Regions from separate parts of the Sphingomonas sp. 4RDLI-65 genome, predicted to be linked through region 1. Evidence: predicted binding sites of a transcription regulator. Region 1 holds the regulator's gene; the other holds the start of a gene.

Region 1 (7,526 bases):
GTTGACGGTCCTGCCGGTCGGGAAGGGGGTGGAAACCGATGGGCAACCAGTCGCCTTGCCGTATCGCATCCGCGTCAATCTGGCCGAGGCGGATGCCCCGAAGCTGCTCGGGACCGGGGCCGTCGTGCACTTGCGCGCCCGCCTGATGCCGCCGCCTTTGCCAGCGGTGCCAGGCGCTTACGACTTCGCGCGCGTCGCGTGGTTCGGCGGGATCGGTGCGACCGGGCGCGGCTTCGCGCCGGTGGTCGTGACGACGCCGAGCGAATCGGGCGCCGGTATCCGCGTCGCGCTGTCGCACCACATCGTTTCGCAACTGGACGGGAGCGCGGGCGGTATCGCGGCAGCTCTCGCGACCGGCGACGTTGGTGCGATCAGTGAGGAAGATTCGGAGGCGATGCGGCGAGCGGGGCTCGCGCATTTGCTGTCCGTAAGCGGATTGCACATCACTGCGGCGGTGGCCGCGACTATGTTGATCGTGTTGCGTCTATTGGCGCTCAGTCCCTGGCTGGCGCTGCATGCGCGCCTGCCGTTGATCGCGGCATTGGCGGGTGCGGCGGCGGCGATCGGTTATACATTATTGACCGGGAGCCAGGTGCCGACGATTCGGTCGTGTGTTGCTGCGTTGCTTGTGCTGGCGGCGCTGGCGATGGGGCGCGAGGCAATGACGTTGCGGCTCGTCGCGGCCGGAGCGGCGTGCGTCATGCTCGTGTTGCCGGAATCTGCTGCGGGGCCGAGCTTTCAGCTCTCGTTCGCGGCGATCACCGCGATCATGGCGCTGCACGAGCATCCTGTGATCCGCGCGTTCTTCGGGCCGCATGACGAGGGACGCGGGCGCAAACTCGCGCGCGGCATCGCGTCGCTGCTGCTGACCGGACTGCTGGTCGAATTCGCGCTGATGCCGATCGCGGTGTATCATTTCCACAAGGCGGGGCTGTACGGCGCGTTCGCCAACATCGTTGCGATTCCGCTGACGACATTCGTGGTTATGCCGCTTGAAGCGTTGGCGCTGCTGCTCGATGCGGGCGGTCTTGGCGCGCCGATCTGGTGGCTGGTGCAGCGATCGCTCGATGCGCTGCTGTGGCTCGCGCACATCGTTGCCAGCGCTCCCGGCTCGGTGCGGTCCTTGCCCGCGATGCCGACGGCGGCGTTCGCGCTGATGATCGTCGGGGGGATTTGGATTGCGCTGTGGCGGACGCGGTGGCGACGCCTTGGACTGGTGCCGCTGGCCGTCGGCGCGATCTGGGCACTGACCACGCCGGCGCCGGACGTTCTGGTGACGGGTGACGGTCGCCACGTCGCGGTACGCACCGCCGCCGGGCTGGCGATGCTCCGCGACCGGGCGGGCGACTACACGCGCGACATGCTGGCCGAGAATGGCGGGGTGGACGGCGAGCCGCTCCTGCTCGCGGACCAACCCGATGCCCGGTGCAGCCGTGATCTGTGCGTCACAGATATCGCAGGACGAGGACGGATGTGGCGCATCCTGGCGACCCGCAGCGCCTATATGGTCCCGATTGCTGAACTGGTCGCCGCCTGTAGCAATGCCGACGCCGTCGTCAGCGAACGCGGTCTGCCGAAACGCTGTGTACCGCGGTGGCTGAAACTGGATCGTCGCGTACTACGGCGAACGGGAGGCGTCTCGCTGACCTTGGGGAGCGGGATGGTAGTGACCGTCCTAAACGCAGGCGATCGTCACCCCTGGCGCGATCCCCCTCTCCTCGAACGCTCCACGCACTCGTTAAAGCCGCGACATGGCCCCCCCGTCGGCGTTTCGAGCCGGCCAAGGCCGTCAAAAATAGAAATGTTCACGCGAAGGCGCAAAGGCGCGAAGGTAGTGCGATTCGGGAGACCTCAACACCTTCCTGAACGATAAGCCGACGTCGGTTTATCGGCGGTCCGTGAAAGCCGGTAGGCGCCTATCCAAATACAACATCTTCGCGCCTTTGCGCCTTCGCGTGAGCAAAATCTTCTGTCGTCGCGTGCGATCGTATTGCAAAGAATTGGTTCACGCGGAGACGCGGAGACGCGGGGAAGGTTCTTGTATGACGGGGTGGCTGGGGCTGGCGACTGTCTTGGCTTCCTTCCGAAGACGTTTAGAGGCGCTTCGTGCTCCCGAAGCGAAACACCTCCGCGTCTCCGCGTCTCCGCGCGAACCAATTCTTCGGCAGCGCTGGGGATTGACGGCGAGATGTTCGCGCAGAGGCGCAGAGGCGCGGAGATTGGGCGTTCGAACCGAGTCCGCGCTCATGTGTCGGACCACGGGATGGTCTTCCGGACGCTTGGGGGGCGTGTCGAAAAACTAGCCGTTTTTTCAACACGCCCAGAGAAGCTAGCTTAATTTGCCGAAGAGATCCGGTCGCTGTTGTCGGCAGGAGGAGCGACTTGACCTGGATGCTCGGCTGCCGCTTTTCCTTCGCAATCAAAAACCGAGACCGGCCTGCGTTCACCATGACACAGGCCGGTCTCGGCAGTTTAGTCGTAGCGGCGGAGGATGCCGGAGAGCTTGCCCTGCACGCGGACTTGCGCAGGCGCGTAGCGTTGCGGGTCGTAGGCTCGGTTTGCCGGGTCGAGGCGGACCATGGCGCCTTCGCGGCGGAAGTATTTCAGGGTGGCTTCGCTCTCTTCGATCAGGGCTACGACGATCTCGCCGTCTCGCGCGGTTTCGGTGCGGCGGATCAGGGCGTAGTCGCCGTCGAGGATACCGGCTTCGACCATCGAGTCGCCGGAGACTTCGAGCGCATAGTGTTCGCCGGTGCCGAGGAGTGCGGCGGGGACGGCCAACATCGTGCTGCCTTCGAACGCTTCGATCGGGACGCCGGCGGCGATGCGGCCGTGGAGGGGGATCTCGACGACGTCGTTCGCTGGCTGTGGCGCGGCGGCGGGCTTTACGTTCGATGCCTTTGACGGCGCCTTTTTCTCGGCGCGCTCGGGCATGCGCAGCACTTCGAGTGCGCGTGCGCGGTTCGGCAGGCGGCGGATGAAGTTGCGCTCCTCGAGCGCGCTGATCAGACGGTGGACGCCCGACTTCGACTTGAGGTCGAGTGCGTCCTTCATCTCCTCGAACGACGGCGAGACGCCGGTTTCGTTGAGGCGATCGTTGATGAAGCAGACGAGTTCGTGCTGCTTGCGCGTGAGCATGGCGGTTCTCCGTCCGGAACAGACTGGGAACTTCTATGGAACATAATTAACGCCGTCAAGCATCCGTATCACGCGATTACGAGGATTTCCGCCGATTCGCCGGTCCTCGCGACGGGAGCGTTGCCGGGACGGACGATGAGGCACGTCGAGCGGGCCAGGGTGAGCAGCATCGAGCTGTCCTGGATCGTCGAGGCATAGGCTTTGCCGTCGCGGAGTTCGGCGCGCAGATAGTCGGTGCGGGCGTTGTTGGCGGGGAGGTCTTCGCCGAGCAGCGCGTGGGTCGACTGGGGGAGCGGATCGCGCGCGCCGGCCATGCGCGCCACGACCGGTTTCACGAACAGCGTCGCGGTGACGAACGCGGAGACCGGGTTGCCGGGCAGGCCGAGCACCATCATCTCGCCGATCCGGCCGGCCATCATCGGCTTGCCGGGGCGTAGCGCGATCCGCCAGAAATCGATGGTGCCGCCAGCGGCTTCGATTGCGGGGCGAACGAGGTCGTGGTCGCCGACTGACGCGCCGCCGGTGGTGATGAGCAGGTCGGCCTGAACGCTGGCGAAGGCGTCGCGCAGGATTTCGAGATTGTCTGGGAGGATGCCGAGGTCGATGATGTCGACGGGTATGTCGGTGAGCATTGCCGCCAGCATGATGCCGTTCGATTCGGGCAGTGCGACGCCGTCGGTGGTCGAGCCGGGGGGGACGAGTTCGTCGCCGGTCGCGGCGACGGCGACGCGGACGCGGCGGTTGACAGCGAGGCTGCCGTGGCCGCCGGTTGCGGCGACGGCGATGCGCGCGGGGCTGAGGCGGTCGCCGGCGCCGATCAGGCGGGTGCCGGTGGAGAAATCGAGGCCCTTGCGGCGGGTGTTGCGGCCGAGTGTCGGCGGGCCTTCGCCGGCGAGGATCAGGGTTTCGCCGTCTCGCTCGGCTTCTTCCTGGACCATCACCGTGTCCGCGCCTTCGGGCATTGCTGCGCCGGTGAAGATGCGGGTGGCTTCACCTTGGCCGACCTTGCCGGTGAAGGGGCGGCCGGCGGCGCTTTCGCCGATGACTTTCCAGGGGCCGGGGAGGTCTTCGAAGCGGATCGCGTAGCCGTCCATTGCCGAGAGGTCGGCGGCGGGCTGCGTGCGGCGGGCGAGAATGTCCTCGGCGGCCCAGCGGCCGGCGGCTTCTCGCAACGTCACGGTCTCGTGGCCGACGCGGGGGGCCATGGCGAAGAGGCGGGTCTGGGCTTCGGCGACGGGGACTAGGGTCATACGTTAGGCTCTGTTTTCGGACGATTTTGAAAGGTGAGGTGTGGGAAGTGTAGGCGCTGGACGCGGTTTGGCGGTTGGGTGCTTCGTAAAAGAGAATCGCAGGGTGCGTGGGTATGTTCCGCGCTTTGCCATGGGTTTGGGGTGTAGGACAGGTGTCGTTGGCTTAGCGGGGGCTACGTGCTGGACCGTCAGGGGGCCGTTGGGTCCGTAGACATCGGGCGCTGGTGGCGACCTCTTCCTTGTTCTCCCGCGAAGGCGGGAGGCCAGGCTGGGTCCCCGCCTTCGCGGGGAAACACGGGTTTGGCCGACGTCGCTCGTTATCAGTTTGGCCTTGCCAACTGGGCCCCGGCCTTCGCCGGGGTGGTGTTTCGATTTTGATTTGCCTCGGTCTTTTTCCAGAGTGGCCATCGCGGGCGGCCCGGCAGCTGATCTGGTCCTCCGAATGCTCGGCCAGCGCGGGTTCATCCTTTGCGGGGCTTTGTTTGGGGGAAAGAGACACCAGATCAGCATGATGACACGCAATCAGCCTCGGGCGAGAGACAGGATCGGGGCGGCGGTAGGCGCCGTCCTGCTGCCGGGGTTGCTCGGCTATGCGTTGCTCCATGGGTTGGTGGTACCGATGCCGGCTGCGGTGAGCGATGCGCTGAAGGTGTTCGGGGTGGCGCCGCCGCCACCGCCGCCGCCGGTCGAGAAGGTCAGGCCGCGGCCTTCGCCCAGTCGCAAGCCTCAGGGGGCTGCATCGCCGCCTAACCTGAAGTCGAAGGCGACCGAAGTCGTCGCGCCGCCGCCGGTAGTGCCGATCGTCGTACCGCCGCCGGTTGTGGTCGCGGAGAAGGCTGGGTTGGGCGCGCAGGCGACCGCCGGCGCTTCGGATGTGCGCGGGCCGGGGACCGGGAGTGGCGGGATCGGCAACGGTACCGGCAGCGGCGGGTATGGGGATGGCGACGGCGGTGGGGGCGAGGAGACGCCGCCGCGGTGGCGAAAGGGGCGGTTGCGGGATGCGGACTTTCCGAGCGATGCGCCGGAGACGGGGATTCGGGGGATCGTTTGGGTGCGCTATACCGTCGAGGTCAGCGGGCGCGTGTCGCATTGCCGCGTGACTCGGTCGAGCGGGAGCCGGGTGCTGGACACGCTGACGTGCCGGCTGATCGAGGAGCGGTTTCGGTATGATCCGTCGCTGGATGCGGCGGGGCGGCCGGTGGAGTCTACGATCGTGGAGTACCATGACTGGTCTATGGAATGAGGAGTGAAGTCCCAAGCTGAGCGCGCTTTGCTTGGCTTGCCCTCATCCTTCGCCGCCTTCGGCATCTCTCCCTCTCCCCTTTAGGGAGAGGGTTTTTTTACGCTGTCCAGTTGCCGGATTTGCCGCCTGATTTGGCGCGGACGCGGATGTCGCTGAGGACCATCGTCTTGTCGATCGCCTTCGCCATGTCGTAGATCGTCAGGAGGGTTATGGTGGCGGCGGTGAGCGCCTCCATCTCGACGCCGGTCTTGCCTTCGGTCGAGGCGGTGGCGGTGGCGGTTACGCCGGTTTCGTCGACCACCAGATCGATTTCCACCTTCGTGAGCGGAAGCGGGTGGCAGAGCGGGATCAGGTCGCTGGTGCGCTTGGCGGCCATGATGCCGGCGACGCGCGCGACCGCGAGGACGTCGCCCTTCTTGGCCGTGCCAGCGCCGATCGCGGCGGCGGCTTTGGCGGACATGGTGATGCGGCCGGAGGCGACGGCCTCGCGGGCGGTGACCGCCTTGCCGCCGACGTCGACCATCCTTGCCGCGCCGGCTTCGTCGATGTGGGTGAGGCCGGTCATCCTACGAGCGCTCGGGTAGCCGCTTCGACGTCGTCCTGGCGCATGAGCGCTTCGCCGATCAGGAAGCAGCGGATGTCGTGCTCGGCCATCGCGTCGAGTTCGGCGCGGGTCGTGAGCCCGCTTTCGGCGACGAAGGTGCAGTCCTTGGGCGCCTTGCCGACGAGGTCGTAGGTGCGCTGGAAATCGACGGTGAAGTCGCGTAGGTCGCGGTTATTGACGCCGATCAGGCGCGACTTGAGCCTCAGCGCGCGCTCCATTTCGTGCGCGTCGTGGACCTCGACCAGCACGTCCATGCCGCATTCGAGCGCGGACGCCTCGATCTCGGCCATCTGGACGTCGTCGAGCGCGGCGACGATGATCAGGATGCAGTCGGCGCCGATCGCGCGCGCTTCGGTCGACTGCCACGGATCGACCATGAAGTCTTTCCGAAGCACGGGGATCGAAACGGCATCGCGCGCGGCGGTCAGGTACGCGTCGGAGCCCTGGAACCACTTTTCATCGGTCAGGACCGACAGGCACGCGGCGCCGCCGGCTTCGTAGGCGCGAGCGTGCGCGACCGGATCGAAGTCGGTGCGGATCAGGCCCTTCGAGGGGCTCGCCTTTTTGACCTCAGCGACCAGCGCGTAACCGGTCTTCGCATCGCCCTTTTTCGCGTCGAGCGCGGCGCGGAAGCCGCGCGGTTTCGACATGCGGGCAATGCCGGCGTCGATGTCGGCGAGCGACGTCGTTGCTTTCCGTGCAGCGACTTCGGCGCGCTTGGTCTCGAGGATTCGGTCGAGCATGGTCATGTCAGTAGGCGATCCAGCGGGCGAGCAGCGCATCGGCGCTGCCGGTGTCGAGGGCGGCGGCGGCTTGCGCGGCGCCTTCGACGAGAGTGGGGACGGTGCCGGCCACCATCAAGGCGGCGGCGGCGTTGAGCAGGACGGCGTCGCGGTAGGGGCCCGCTTCACCCTTGAGCAGGCGGCGGAGTGCTTCGGCGTTGTGGGCTGCGTCGCCTCCGCGAATGTCGGTGATGGCGTGGCGGACGAGACCGGCGTCTTCGGGGGTGATCCTGGCGGGCAGCGCGACGCTGCCGACCGAGGCGACGATGCTGGGGCCGGCACCCGAGATTTCGTCGAGGCCCTCTTCGCCCGAGACTACCAGCGCGGCCTCGGTGCCGAGCTGTTCGAGTGCGTCGGCGTAGAGCGCGACGTAGTCGGGGCGGGCGATGCCGATGAGCTGGCGGGTGGTGCCGGCCGGGTTGGCGAGCGGGCCCATCAGGTTGAAGATCGTGCGCTTGGCTATGCGTTGGCGGATCGGGGTGATGCGCTTCATCGCCGGGTGGTGGTTG
Region 2 (7,526 bases), on a different contig from region 1:
CGTTGAGCATCGGGATCAGCCAGGGCAGCGGGTGCTCGTCGATCATGTAGATCGGCTTCAGGCCGAGCTGGCTCATCCGCCAGTCGGCGATGTAGCGGATGTACTTCTTGATCTCCTTGGGGGTCATGCCGTTGACCGGGCCCATCTCGAAGGCGAGGTCGATGAAATTGTCCTCGAGGCGGATCGTCGTCTGGCAGACGTCGGCGATGTCGTCCTTGACCGCCTTGGTGAGGCACTGGCGCTCGGCGCAGAAGGTGTGGAACATCTTGATGATGCCCTCGCAGTGCAGGCTTTCGTCGCGGATCGACCAGGTGACGATCTGGCCCATGCCCTTCATCTTGTTGAAGCGCGGGAAGTTCATCAGCATCGCGAACGAGGCGAACAGCTGGACGCCCTCGGTGAAGCCGCCGAACATCGCGAGCGTGCGGGCGATGTCCTCGTCGTTGTCGACGCCGAAGCTCTGCATATAGTCGTGCTTGTCCTTCAGCTCGCTATATTCGAGGAAGGCGCCATACTCGCTCTCGGGCATGCCGATGGTGTCGAGCAGATGGCTGTAGGCGGCGATGTGGACCGTCTCCATGTTGCTGAACGCGGCCAGCATCATCTTGATCTCGGTCGGCTTGAACACGCGGCCGTATTTCTCGTGATAGCAATCCTGCACCTCGACGTCCGCCTGCGTGAAGAAGCGGAAGATCTGGGTCAGCAGGTTGCGCTCGTGATCGGTGAGCTTCTGCGCCCAGTCGCGGCAATCCTCGCCGAGCGGTACTTCCTCGGGTAGCCAGTGGAGCTGCTGCTGACGCTTCCAGAACTCGAACGCCCAGGGGTATTCGAACGGCTTGTACTGCTTGCGGGCTTCGAGGAGGGACATGGGAGGCCTTTCGGGGGATGGGTTTTAAATCGGGAAACTGGTGGGATCAGGAGGGCGGCGTCATGTCTCGGTGCTCCACTGCCACATCGCGGCGGCGGACATTGCGAGGACGATCGCGCCCGAGGTGAGCATGATGCCGATCATGCGGAACGCGTAGGTCTGCGGTTCGGTGATGCTCGGCGAACGGAGCCGGAGCAGCATCGCGGTGCCGACGATTCCGAGCACGCCGGCGACCACGAACATGATAGCTGAACCATATGTCATGCGACCAACTCGCACGGCGTGCGTTGAGATGCGGAACCCAAAACAGGAGAACGACCATGGTCGATGCAACCCAGATCCAGGAACATGCCGAAGTCATCGGTGCGGACGGCGTCCATGTCGGCACCGTCGACAAGGTCGAAGGCAACCGCATCAAGCTGACCAAGAAGGACTCGGGTCCGCAGGTCGTCGAGGGCACGGGCAGCCATGAAGGGCATCATCACTTCATCTCGCTCGGGCTGGTCGCGGATATCGAGGACGGCAAGGTCCGCCTTTCCGCCAACGCCGACGTGGCGGTGACGTTCGAAGAAGAGGCCTGAGTCCCTAGCGGCGCGTGTCGTACGCGCCGCCGAGACTGCCCGAACCCCGGTCCGTGATCCACGGGCCGAGGTTTCGTGCGTCAGGCGCCCCCCGGTCCGTACTTCACGGGCCGGGGTCACGCTTGAACGCCGAGGCGCCTTACTGGCAGGCAAGGCACTCATCGTAATCCTTCGACTCGACGTCGATCTGGCGCAGGTCGATCGTGTTGTCGGCCTCGACCCCGCCGGCGAAGCCTGCGCGCTGGACCGACTTCGAGCGGAGGTAATAGAGCGACTTGATGCCGAGCTCCCACGCACGGAAGTGGAGCATCAGCAGGTCCCATTTCTCAACGTCGGCGGGGATGAACAGGTTCAGCGACTGTGCCTGGTCGATGTACGGCGTGCGATCCGCCGCCAGCTCCAGGAGCCAGCGCTGGTCGATCTCGAACGACGTCTTGTAGCAGTCCTTTTCCTCGACCGAGAGGAAGTCGAGATGCTGGACCGAACCACCCTGCTCGAGGATCGAGTTCCAGACAGCATCGCTGTTCTTCGACTTCTCGCTCAGCACCTTTTCGAGATACGGGTTCTTGACCGAGAAGCTGCCCGAGAGCGTCTTGTGCGTGTAGATGTTCGCCGGGATCGGCTCGATGCACGCGCTGGTGCCGCCGCAGATGATGCTGATCGACGCGGTCGGTGCGATCGCCATCTTGCAGCTGAACCGCTCCATCGCGCCGACGTCGGCGGCGTCGGGGCAGGGGCCACGTTCGATCGCGAGCTGCATCGAGGCTTCGTTGGCCTGGGTGCTGATGTGCTTGAACATGCGCAGGTTCCACGACTTCGCCATCGCGCCCTCGAACGCGAGACCGCGCGCCTGGAGGAAGCTGTGGAAGCCCATCACGCCGAGCCCGACCGAGCGCTCGCGGCCGGCGGAATAGGCGGCGCGTTCCATGCCGGGCTCGTGGCGGTCGATATAATCCTGCAGGACGTTGTCGAGGAAGCGCATGACGTCCTCGATCAGGCCCTTCTCGTCCTTCCACTGGTCCCACGTCTCGAGGTTCAGCGACGACAGGCAGCACACCGCAGTACGCTCGTTGCCGAGGTGATCCTTGCCGGTCGGCAGCGTGATCTCCGAGCACAGGTTCGAGGTCGAGACCTTGAGGCCGAGCTCGCGGTGATGTTTCGGCATCGCCTTGTTCACGTGGTCGGCGAAGACGATGTACGGCTCGCCGGTCTGGAGGCGGGTCTCGACGAGTTTCTGGAACAGCGAGCGCGCGTCGACGGTGGCGCGGATTGCCTGGTCCTTCGGCGAGCGCAGGTGCCATTCCTCACCGTTGCGGACGGCTTCCATGAAGGCGTCGGTGATCAGCACGCCGTGGTGGAGGTTCAGCGCCTTGCGGTTGAAATCGCCCGACGGTTTGCGGATTTCGAGGAATTCCTCGATCTCGGGATGCGAGACGTCGAGGTATACCGCCGCCGAGCCACGACGCAGCGAACCCTGGCTGATCGCGAGCGTCAGTGAGTCCATCACGCGGACGAACGGGATGATGCCGCTGGTCTTGCCGTTGAGGCCGACCGGCTCGCCGATGCCGCGGACGTTGCCCCAATAGGTGCCGATGCCGCCGCCGCGCGAGGCGAGCCAGACATTCTCGTTCCAGGTGTCGACGATCCCGCCGAGGCTGTCGGGGACCGAGTTCAAATAACACGAGATCGGCAGGCCGCGACCGGTGCCGCCGTTCGAGAGAACGGGGGTAGCGGGCATGAACCAGAGCTTCGAGATCGCGTCGTAGAGGCGCTGCGCGTGGCCGGCGTCGTCGGCATAGGCCGACGCAACGCGGACGAACAAATCCTGATAGCTCTCGCCCGGGAGCAGGTAGCGGTCCTTGAGCGTGTCCTTGCCGAATTCGGTCAGCAGCGCGTCGCGGCTGTGATCGACCTCGACCGGGTAGATCTGGGCGCGCACGGAGTGGCTGTCCTGCGCCTGGCGCGGCGCCTTGGGGGCCTCGGCTTCAGGCGTGGCAGTGGTTTGTTCGATCGTGTCTGTGGTCATGTCGCTATCCCGGCTGCTGTCTCTGAAATCCATCGAAACCGCTCCTAGTGTTCTGTATTCGTTCGAATCGGTCGCCTGTCGCCATGCTACCATCGGGCGAGCTCAAACGGGAGAACAAAAAGTGACCATCGCGGCGGTGGAAGGCGCGCTTACGGTCATATCGCATAGGACTATGCGAGGGTTGTTCTACCAGCGATTGGGTCCGCCCCCGAACGCAACCCCAAGAGATTGTGCCAAAGCGCAGGGAGACGCAAGGGGGTGCGGGGGCGGGTCGGGGCTCGGTTCGTCGCGTTCGTTGCGGGGTTGGACGAGCGGGGGATTCGCGACGCGTGGAGTTCTGCGGGGTTCGCGATGTGCAAGGGAACGGGGCGGGAACGAAAAATTATTTAAGGGGTGGGAGTGGCAAATGTTGCTTTGGTTTTGGGGAGGGTGCGGGAGGTGTGGCTTGGTTTCCGTAGGGGCTCCATTCCATCTCTAGTTCCCCCGCGGAGGCGGGGGCCCAGGAGCCGCGAGCGTCGTCCTGCGTGATTCCCGGACCCCCGCTTTCGCGGGGGAACGGGATGGGGGCGTTCTCCTCTTCCAAACGAGAGAACCACCCCGGCGAAGGCCGGGGCCCAGTTGGGAGACGTCGCTAATGGAGTGCAGCGCGTCGTTACTGCGACCTTGCTAACTGGGCCCCGGCCTTCGCCGGGGTGGCCGCGGTGGGAGGGTGGCGGGACGTCCCCAGCGCTACCCCTCGATGATCGTTCGGATCTGCGTGGCCAGCGCTTCCATCGCGAAGGGTTTGGTGATCATCGACATGCCGGGCTCGAGGAAGCCCGACGCCAATGCGGCATTTTCCGCATAGCCGGTCATGAACAGCACGCGGAGGCCTGGGCGCAGTGCGCGGCCGGCGTCGGCGATCTGGCGGCCGTTCAAGCCGGGTAGGCCAATGTCGGTGACCAGCAGGTCGATGCGCTCCATCGTCCGCAGCTTCTCGAGCCCCGTCGGGCCGTCATGCGCCTCGACCGCCTGATATCCCAGTTCCCCCAGCACCTCGACGATCAGCGCGCGGACGACGGCGTCGTCCTCGACCACCAGCACGATCTCGCCTGCGTCGGTGACGTGGTCCTGCGTCAGGCCGGGGAGCGCCTCGTCCTGTTCCGCTTCGCCGTAGTGCCGCGGGAGATAGAGCTTGATCGTCGTGCCCTCGCCGATCTCGCTGTAGATCTTCGCATAGCCCTCCGACTGGCGGGCGAAACCGTAGATCATCGACAGGCCGAGACCGGTGCCCTGGCCGATCGGCTTGGTGGTGAAGAACGGCTCGAACGCTTTCGCAATCGTGTCGGCGGACATGCCGGTGCCGGTGTCGGACACGCAGATGCAGACGTAATGGCCGGGCCGCACGTCGCGCTGGCTGGCGGCGAAATGATCGTCGAGATGTGCGTTGCAGGTCTCGATCGTCAGCTTGCCGCCATGCGGCATCGCGTCGCGCGCGTTGATGACGAGGTTGAGCAGTGAATTCTCGAGCTGGTTGGGATCGCACAGCGTCGTCCACTGCCCGGTGCCGAGCACCATCTCCAACTCGATCTGCTCGCCGGTGGTGCGGCGGAGCAGATCCTCGAGCGAGGCGACCAGCGGGTTGACCTTGACCGGGCGTGGATCGAGCGGCTGGCGGCGCGAGAAGGCGAGCAACCGGTGGGTCAGCGCGGCGGCGCGGTTGGCGGCGGTGGTGGCGCCGGTGATGAAGCGATCGAGCTCGCCGACGCGGCCTTGCGCGACGCGGCGCTGGACTATCTCCAGGCTGCCGGTGATGCCTTGCAGCAGGTTGTTGAAATCATGCGCGATGCCGCCGGTCAGCTGGCCGACAGCCTCCATCTTCTGCGCTTGGCGGAGTGCCTCCTGCGCCTCGACCAGTTCCTGCGTGCGATCGCGGACGCGTTGCTCAAGGTCGGCGTTGAGTGCCTGCAGGTCGCGTTCGAGCCGCTTGCGATCGGTGACGTCGGCGCCCTCGACGAAGATCCCGACGACCGCGCCGCCGGCATCGCGAATCGGCTGGTAGACGAAATCGAGATATCGATCGTCGATCGGGCCGCCGGGCTCGGCCTGGACCGCGTAGAGCATGCCGGATGCGGTAAACGGCTGGCCGGTCGCGTAGACATGGTCGAGCAGTTCGAGAAACCCCTGTTCGACCGCGTCGGGAAGCGCCTCCTCGACGGTACGGCCGAGCACGGGACGGTGGCCGACGAGCTTTTCATACCCCGGATTGCTAAGTTCGAACCGATGGTCGGGGCCGCGGAGCATCGCCATAAAGGTCGGCGCCTGCGCGAACATCTGCCCCATCCGCTCGCGTTCGTCGCGTAGCGCGCGTTCGGTGAGGACGCCCTCGGTGCTCTCGTAGGTCGAGCAGAACATGCCCGCGACCGCGCCGCTCTCGTCGCGCACCGGCGAATAGGAAAAGGTGAACCACGTCTGCTCGTCATAGCCCTTGCGATTAACGAGCAGCGGCAGGTTCTCGAAGAACGAGGCTTGCCCGGCCAGCGCCTTGTCGACCAGAGGGCCGATGTCCGACCAGAGTTCGGACCAGATTTCCGGCAACCGCTCGCCGAGCGCGGCGGGGTGCTTGTCATAGAGGATACGCGCGTAGTGATCGTTGTAGAGGAAGCCGAGCTCCGGGCCCCACGCGACGCACATCGCGAATTCGGACGCGAGCATCAGCGAGACGATCGACCGCAACGACTGTGGCCAGCGCGCGATCGGGCCGAGCGGGGAATGCGACCAGTCGTGCGCGCGGATCATCGCGGCCATTTCGCCGCCGCCGGTCAGGAAATCCGCGTCCGCCGCGATATCGGTATGCATTTCAGATCCTTGGGCGTGTGTCGGCGACAATCGGACGGGCGATCGGATAGGCGCTGATCGCGGCATTATCCATCGTTCGAACCATCATGGATCAATCACGAAGACAGTTCGACGGCCAATTGGGTCAGCGTATCGACGGTGAAGTCCCAATCCTGCGCGGCATCGGCATCGGGTGCGCGGCGGCCGCCATATTCCAGGGGGCGGTCGACATAGGCGGTCTGCAATCCGGCGGCGCGGGCGGCGGCGAGATCGCTGTGATGCGCGGCGACCAGGCAGAGTTCGGCGGGCTCGTTACCCAGCATGCGGGCGGTCGCGAGGTAGGATTCGGGAAGCGGCTTGTAGACCCGGCTGACTTCGGCCCCGAGGATCGCGTCCCAGGGAAGCCCGGCCCGCCGCGCCATGTCGAGCATCAGCGCGATGTTACCGTTGCTGAGCGTGACGATCGGGAAACGCGTCTTCAGGCGGGTGAGGCCTTCGACGGAATCGGGCCAGGGATCGAGCCGGTGCCACGCGTGGGTCAGGTCGACCAGCGTGCCCTCGTCCAGCGTGGCGGGATCGATCGCATGGTGGCGGAGCAGGTCTTCGAGCGCCTCGCGGTGGAGCGTATCGAGGATGACGAATGGCCGCTGCTCGCTGCGGACTTCCTCCAGCGCGGGCTGGTAGCGTTTGCGCCAGCCATCCGCGAACCGGTGCGGGTCGATGTCGGTGCGGCCGAGACGCGCGAGGACCGACGCTGCGTCGCGGGCGATGCCCGAGCGCCAGTCGACTACCGTGCCGAAGACGTCGAACGCGAGCGCTTTGATGGGGGGCGTGGGCATGGGGGAAAGACGGTGTTGGGAGCGGTTGGTTCCGAGGGGGCGGGCGGGTGGTCCGCTATCTACCACCCCAGCGGAGGCTGGGGGCCGGGTGGGCGTGCAGCATTTGGTCAGTGCTGCGCGGGGTTACCGCGACCTTTCCACCTGGGCCCCGGCCTTCGCCGGGGTGGTTGGTGGGGTTGGCGACGATGTCGGTTATCCCCGGGCTACACCCGCGAGCCACACCCCCGAGCCTTTAGCCCCGAGACTTTAGCCCTGTGGCGCACCCGAAATCCCTCCCGATCGTCACCCCAGCGAAAGCTGGGGTCTTCTGGTAATCGCGCGCGCCTGCCGCGTGAGACCCCAGCTTTCGCTGGGGTGACGGGTGACGGGTGACGGGTGGGGCTTGGTGGTGACGT

What was found. The regulator LexA, encoded in region 1, represses DNA repair genes until DNA is damaged. The targets are predictions, from matches to a motif close to GTTCCNCNCTTGTTCT.
Region 2: VH567_RS14085 (ribonucleoside-diphosphate reductase subunit alpha) is a predicted target of LexA. The motif match lies at 3,587-3,602, and genes of this name have one in related genera.

What each region holds. Positions count from the first base shown of each region.
Region 1 is NZ_JBCEBT010000001.1:361,605-369,130, reverse strand. Features, by position in the region: gene VH567_RS01425 (ComEC/Rec2 family competence protein) at 1-1,873, shown strand, start outside; gene lexA (transcriptional repressor LexA) at 2,473-3,138, opposite strand; gene VH567_RS01415 (molybdopterin molybdotransferase MoeA) at 3,207-4,388, opposite strand; gene VH567_RS01410 (energy transducer TonB) at 4,897-5,631, shown strand; gene moaC (cyclic pyranopterin monophosphate synthase MoaC) at 5,729-6,196, opposite strand; gene trpC (indole-3-glycerol phosphate synthase TrpC) at 6,193-6,984, opposite strand; gene trpD (anthranilate phosphoribosyltransferase) at 6,986-7,526, opposite strand, start outside.
Region 2 is NZ_JBCEBT010000006.1:118,512-126,037, reverse strand. Features, by position in the region: gene VH567_RS14100 (ribonucleotide-diphosphate reductase subunit beta) at 1-868, opposite strand, end outside; gene VH567_RS14095 (hypothetical protein) at 929-1,132, opposite strand; gene VH567_RS14090 (DUF2171 domain-containing protein) at 1,189-1,449, shown strand; gene VH567_RS14085 (ribonucleoside-diphosphate reductase subunit alpha) at 1,589-3,475, opposite strand; gene VH567_RS14080 (PAS domain-containing protein) at 4,205-6,313, opposite strand; gene VH567_RS14075 (haloacid dehalogenase type II) at 6,409-7,131, opposite strand.